Regions from separate parts of the Mesorhizobium sp. M1A.F.Ca.IN.020.03.2.1 genome, predicted to be linked through region 1. Evidence: predicted binding sites of a transcription regulator. Region 1 holds the regulator's gene; the other holds the start of a gene.

Region 1 (3,413 bases):
ACTGAACCGATCTGGCGCGTCGCCGAGTCCTGTGCATGATCGAGAGGCCGCGCTGACTGGGAGGAGACAAAAATGTCGGTCGGAATCCGCCACGACGATCTGCGCCGGCGCAACCGCGCCATGGTGCTCTCGGCCGTGCGCCGGGCCGGCCAGCCGTCGCGCACGGAAATCGCCGCGACCACCGGGCTCAGCCATTCGACCATTTCGGCGATCTCTTCCGACCTGATCCAGGAAGGCGTCTTGGCCGAGAGCAAGCCGAGCGAGACCGCGTCTCTGAAGCGCGGCCGGCCACAGGTGGGCCTCGCGCTCAAGCCTGAGGCGGCGGCGGTGGTGACGGTGGTGCTGTCGCTCAATTTCCTCTCGGTCGCCGTTATCGATTATGCGGGCCAGGTCATCGCCGAGGAGCAGCGCCGCCTCGATACCCTCACCATGCCGCGCAACGAGCTGATCGGCGAATGCTTGGCGATCGTGCGGCGCCGGTTGGACGATCCGGACCTCGACGTCGGCAGCGTCGCCCGCATCGCCATGGGCATCCAGGGCATCACCGATTCCCATGCCCGCGCCATGCTATGGTCGCCGATCACGCCGCTGACCGACATTCCCTTCGCCGACATCCTGGAAAAGGAATTCGGCATTCCGGCCACCATGGAAAACGACTGCAACATGATGGCGGTGGCGCTGCAGTGGCGCGATCCCGACCGCTATCGCGACAATTTCATCGCCATCCTGCTCTCGCACGGCATCGGCATGGGCCTGGTGCTGAAGGGCGAGCTGTTCACCGGCACGCATTCTTCCGGCGGCGAGTTCGGCCACATGATCCATCGTCCGGGCGGCGCGCTTTGCCGTTGCGGACGCCGCGGCTGCGTCGAGGCCTATGCCGGCAACTACGCCATCTGGCGCAGCGCCATGAAGATGAGCGAGGACGCCGAGCCGGTCGATGTCGGCGACGCCGACATGCGGGCGCTCGCCGCCAAGGCGCGCGAGACGGATGGCCCAGAGCGCGAGGCCTATCGCCGGGCCGGGGAGGCGCTGGGCTTCGGCCTTGGCAGCCTGTTCGCGCTGATCGACCCGGCGCCGGTCGCCATGGTCGGCGTCAGCGCCGCCGCCTTTGACCTGATCGAGCCGGCGCTGCGCGAGGCGATCGGCCAGACCGCCGGAGGCCAGCATTCGAAGTCGATCTCCTTCGATACCGAGCCGAACGAATTGCCGCTGATCCGCGAAGGCTGCGCCGTGCGCGCGCTGACCTTCGTCGACCAGGAGATTTTCGCCCCGGGCGTGCAGGCAAGAGCGGGCAAGAACGTGGCCTGAGCAGCTTCGATAGCGATCGTTGGCTTCTGTGCGTCCTGCAGACGCCGGAGATTAGCGAAGGCCCCGCAGCTTCGTCATTCCAGGGCGGAGCAGGAGCGAAGCTCCGTCGCGGAGACCCTGGAATCCATGCCATTACCTCAATCGTCGGATGAGCGGAGCAGAATTTCTGCACCGCCGCGGCGCGTGGAAGTCGCGTGGATCGTCGGGTCTGCGCCGCGTCGCGACGCTTCGTGCTCCGCCCGTGGACGGCGAAGCACCAGCGTCTCGATAACCCGCCAGCTCAGATAGAACCCGTCAGACCTTCGGTGCCCTGGATCTAATCTTCCCTGATCGCGTAGCCCGCCCCACGGATGGTACGTATGACGTCCGGCATGCGGCCGTTGTTGACCGCCTTGCGCAGGCGGCCGACATGCACGTCCACGGTGCGCTCGTCGATATAGATCGTCTCGCCCCAGACATTGTCGAGCAGCTGGCTGCGCGAGAACACCCGGCCGGGATGCCGCATCATGAATTCAAGCAGCCTGAACTCGGTCGGGCCGAGCCGGATCTCGCTCTTCTTGCGGTAGACGCGATGCGATTCGCGGTCGAGGACGATGTCGCCGACCTTGAGCACGCTGGACAGCACCTCGGGCTTGGCGCGGCGCAGCAGCGCCTTGACCCTGGCCATGAATTCCGGCGTCGAGAACGGCTTGACCAGATAGTCGTCGGCGCCGGTCGAGAGGCCGCGCACCCGGTCGCTTTCCTCGCCGCGCGCGGTCAGCATGATGATCGGCAGGCGTTCGGTCTCGGGCCGCATCCTGAGGCGCCGGCAAAGCTCGATGCCGGACACCGCCGGCACCATCCAGTCGAGCACCAGAAGGTCGGGCACATTCTCCTGCAGGCGGATCTCGGCCTCGTCGCCGCGGGTCACCACCTCGACCTGATAGCCCTCGGATTCGAGGTTGTAGCGGAGCAGCACCCCCAGCGGTTCCTCGTCCTCCACCACCATGATGCGTGGCGCGATCATATAGCAGGCACCTTCGCTGTCAGGCCGCCGGCGCCGACATCGTCGTCTCGTCCTGCTTAGGACGATTCGCGGGCAATTGCGTGCCGGTCAGCACATAGTAGGCGTTCTCGGCGATGTTGGTGACGTGGTCGCCGATGCGCTCCAGATTCTTGGCGCAGAACAACAGATGCGTGCAAGCCGTGATGTTGCGCGGATCCTCCATCATGTAGGTCAGGAGCTCGCGGAAGACGGCGGTGTATTTGACGTCGATGCGCTCGTCGTCGTTGCGGAGCTTGGCGAGCGCCGTGGCGTCGCCGGCCGCGTATTCCTCGATCACGCCCTGCACCTGGATCAGCACCAGCTGCGCCATCGAATCGATGGAGTGCGAAAGGTCGCGCGGCGCGGCGCTGACGCCGACCGAGCCGACGCGCTTAGCGATGTTCTTGGCAAGGTCGCCAATGCGCTCGAGATCGCCGGCCATGCGGATGGCGCCAACGACGCTGCGCAGGTCGTCGGCCATCGGCTGGCGTTTGGCAATCAGCGTGATGGCGCGATCGTCGAGCTCGCGTTGGCGCGCGTCCATGATGGCATCGTCGGAGACCACGCGCTGCGCCAGCGCGTTGTCGGAATTCAGCAGAGCCTTGGTCGACGCGCCGACCATCGAGCCGGCAAGATCGCCCATGTCGCGGATAAGCTGGCTGATCTGCCTCAGATCCTCGTCGAAGGAAGCGACCGTATGGGCCATGGTTATGTCCTCGTATGAACTCAGCCGAAGCGGCCGGTGATGTAGTCCTGCGTGCGCTTCTCGCGGGGCGAGGTGAAGATCTTCTCGGTCCGGTCGAATTCGATCAGCTCGCCGAGATACATGAACGCCGTCTGCCGCGACACGCGCGCCGCCTGCTGCATGTTGTGGGTGACGATCACGATCGTGTAGTCGGCCTGCAGCTCGTCGATCAGCTCCTCGATCTTGGCGGTCGAGAGCGGATCGAGTGCCGATGCCGGCTCGTCGAGCAGGATGACCTCCGGCTTCACCGCCACGGTGCGGGCGATGCAGAGCCGCTGCTGCTGGCCGCCCGAAAGGCTCTGGCCACTGGCGTTGAGCTTGTCCCTGACCTCGTTC
Region 2 (3,413 bases), on a different contig from region 1:
GCTCGCTGGCCTGGTTCTCGCCGATCAGCTCCACCCCGGCCTCGTCGAGTGCCTGGATGACCTTCATCAGCGTATCGACCACGCCTCTGACGACACCTTCACTCGCTTCCATGCGTTGGATGGTCGGAAGCGAAACCCCGGCGCGCTCGGCGAGCGTTTTCTGGTCGATACCGGCCAACGCCCTCGCGGCGCGCATCTGCGCGGCAGTGATCATCGGCCAGAACCCCTGTCTGAGTCTGCAGTATCAATGGATAATCCAAAGATCATGATGTTTCAAGCATCCTAACAAACAGTTGAAACATGAGTACTCATTCGCTGTCCGCCACCACTTTGCGCCGCTGCAGCAGGCGCGCTGCAAGCCAGCACAACATGGCCCAGGCAAAGCCGGCGCACCAGCCGGCAAGCACGTCGGACGGCCAATGCACGCCGAGATAGACGCGGCTGGTTCCGACCAGCACCGTGGTGAGCACGGCGAGGCCGAGCACGAAGATCTTCGTCCTGCGGTTCGGTAGGAAACGCGCGGCGAGCGAGCCCAGCGTGAGATAGGTCACCGCCGACAGCATCGCATGGCCGCTCGGAAAGGAGAGCGAGGTCTCGTTGACGAGATGCGAGACGAGATCGGGGCGGGGCCGGTCGACCTCGAACTTGAGCAGGCTGGACGCCGCCTGGCCGCCCGCCACCGAAACGAACACGAACAGTGCGGTCGCCGGTCGGCGCATCAGCAGAAAATAGACGATCACCGCAGTCGTGATCAGCACCAGCACGCTGGTGCTGCCGAGCGCGGTGATATCGCGCACCGCGCCTTGCAGCCAAAGCGGACCGATCGGGCTGTCCGGCTGCCCGGCATGGCGGAAGGCGAGCAGGATTTCCGTGTCCAACGCATGCGGAGTCGTGGCGCGCGCCACGCCCATGAGTTCCACCAGGCCCCATAGCCCGCAGGCGATGGCCAGCCCGGCCGCAAGCACCGGGAATTCTATTCTGTTGAGCAGCGCCTTGGCGGTCGATTTCATGCCGGGCCTGCTCCAATTACAGCCGCTGCATATAGGGTCCGAGCGTGATCAGCGCGACGGCCGCGATCGCCAGCACGACGCCTGTCGCTTGGAAAGTGTTGAGGCGCTCTCCAAAGAAGACCAGCGCGACGACATTGACTGAGACCAGCTGGATCACTGCCGACAGGCTGAACGACACCGACATGCCGAATTCGCGGATCAGCCTGAGCATGATCAGATTGCCGGCGGAATAGAGCGCCAGCGTCAGCACGATCTTGCCGAGACTCGGCGCCAATCCCCATTGTTTGGCCGCCATCGCGGCCAGGAGGAAAATCACAGTCGAAACGCCAAGCTGCGCCAGTCCCCAGAGACTCACGTTCATCCCTCCCGAAGCGGCCTTCGCCGCGCCGCTCGCCGCTTTTGTTTCCGAAGCGCGCGAAGCCGTCAAGCTGATGGCGTCGGGCAAGCTACGCTGCGACGGGATCGAAGGCGGAATCTCGCAAGGCAAGCCCCGCAGCCATGGTTGGCGTCCTTGCGCCGAGCGCGCTCGGGAGTCTGCTCGCCGTGTGTTGTGGGCCTCGTGTGGCGCCAATGCGTGGGCGAACAGTCATCAGCCGGCAAATTGGCATTGCTCAATGGGGCTGATGTCACGAAAATGTGATCGGGCGCCTATAGGGTTCGACCGGTTACACGTTCCAGCCACCTCAAGAGCCAGAGGACAGCCCATGACCCAACCTGAGATTCGCTTCCGTACCAGCCAGCTTGAGGAGAATGACGGCCCGCCCGTCAATCCTACCGACAACCGTACGATGGGCGAGATCATCGCCGCGCGCTTCTCGCGCCGCGACTTCCTCAGGGGTTCGCTGGCTGTCTCGGCCATCGCCGCCACCGTGAGCCCGCTGGCGCTCGTCGCGGCAGACGAGGCGCGCGCCGCCGAGGTCTCGGCCTTCAAATTCGACGAGCTCGAGGCCGGCATCGACGACAAGCACCACGTCGCGCCGGGCTACGATGCCGACGTGCTCTTGCGCTGGGGCGACCCGCTCTTTACCGATTCGCCGGAATTCGACCCGGCAAAACAAACGGCCGGAGCCCAGGCAAGACAGTTCGGCTACAACAACGACTATATCGGTTATATCCCGATCGAGGGCTCGGACGAGCATGGCCTGCTGGTCGTCAACCACGAATACACCAACCCGCATCTGATGTTCCCCGGCATCGTCAAGATCGTCGACAAGGACGGCAAGAAGGCCGCCGAGGTGGCGCCGCTCAGCAAGGAGCAGGTCGATGTCGAAATGGCGGCGCACGGCGGCAGCATCGTCGAGATCCGCAAGGAGGGCGGCAAATGGCAGGTGGTGCGTGACGGCAAGCTCAACCGCCGCATCATGTCCACCACCGAAATGGCGCTGTCCGGTCCGGTAGCCGGCCATGATCGCGTCAAGACCAATGCCGACCCGTCTGGCACCAAGGTCTTCGGCACCCTCAACAACTGTGCCGGCGGCGTCACGCCCTGGGGCACCTATGTGATGGCCGAGGAGAACATCCACGGCTATTTCTCGGGCGAGTTGCCGGAAGGCCACAAGGAGGCCGCCAACTACAAGCGCCTCGGCATTCCGGAGGGCGCCTATGAATGGGGCGCGCATTACGATCGCTTCAACCTCGCGAAGGAACCGAACGAGCCCAACCGCTTCGGCTGGGTCGTCGAGGTCGACGTCAACGACCCGAATTCGGTGCCGAGGAAGCGAACCGCCATGGGTCGCTTCAAGCATGAGGGCGCCGAATCGATCGTCACCAAGGATGGCCGCGTCGCCTTCTATCTCGGCGACGACGAACGCTTCGACTATGTCTACAAATTCGTCACCAAAGGTACGTTCAATCCGAACGACCGCGCCGCCAACATGAACCTGCTCGACGAGGGCACGCTGCATGTTGCCAAATTCGCCGAGGACGGCTCGGTCGAATGGATGCCGATCGTGTTCGGCGAAGGTCCGCTGACGGCGGAAAACGGTTTCGCCAGCCAGGCCGACGTTCTGATCGAGACGCGTCGCGCCGCCGACCTGCTCGGCGCCACCAAGATGGATCGGCCGGAAGACATTCAGCCCAATGCCGGCAACGGCAAGGTCTATGTCATGCTGACCAACAATTTTAAGCGCAAGGCCGACCAGGTCGACGCCGCCAATCCGCGCGCGGCGAACGCCTTCGGCCACATCATCGAGATCGTCGAGGACGGCGGCGACTTCGCCGCCACCAAGGGCAAGTGGGAAGTGCTGCTGAAGTGCGGCGATCCTTCGGTGGCCGATGTCGGCGCCACCTTCTCGACTGCCACCACCGCCAATGGCTGGTTCGGCATGCCGGACAATTGTGCCGTCGACTCGGCCGGCCGCCTGTGGGTCGCGACCGACGGCCAGGGCCCGAAGGCCACCGGCC

The links. The regulator PhoB, encoded in region 1, activates phosphate uptake and scavenging genes when phosphate is short. The targets are predictions, from matches to a motif close to TGTCATNNANCTGTCAT.
Region 2: EOA79_RS22730 (PhoX family phosphatase) is a predicted target of PhoB. The motif match lies at 1,635-1,651, and genes of this name have one in related genera.

Annotation. Positions count from the first base shown of each region.
Region 1 covers NZ_RZSV01000070.1:9,216-12,628, forward strand. Annotated here, with positions in the region: gene EOA79_RS13825 (ROK family transcriptional regulator) at 73-1,308, shown strand; gene phoB (phosphate regulon transcriptional regulator PhoB) at 1,625-2,314, opposite strand; gene phoU (phosphate signaling complex protein PhoU) at 2,334-3,038, opposite strand; gene pstB (phosphate ABC transporter ATP-binding protein PstB) at 3,059-3,413, opposite strand, start outside.
Region 2 covers NZ_RZSV01000167.1:5,668-9,080, reverse strand. Annotated here, with positions in the region: gene EOA79_RS22745 (helix-turn-helix transcriptional regulator) at 1-214, opposite strand, end outside; gene EOA79_RS22740 (phosphatase PAP2 family protein) at 309-1,010, opposite strand; gene EOA79_RS22735 (hypothetical protein) at 1,027-1,365, opposite strand; gene EOA79_RS22730 (PhoX family phosphatase) at 1,715-3,413, shown strand, end outside.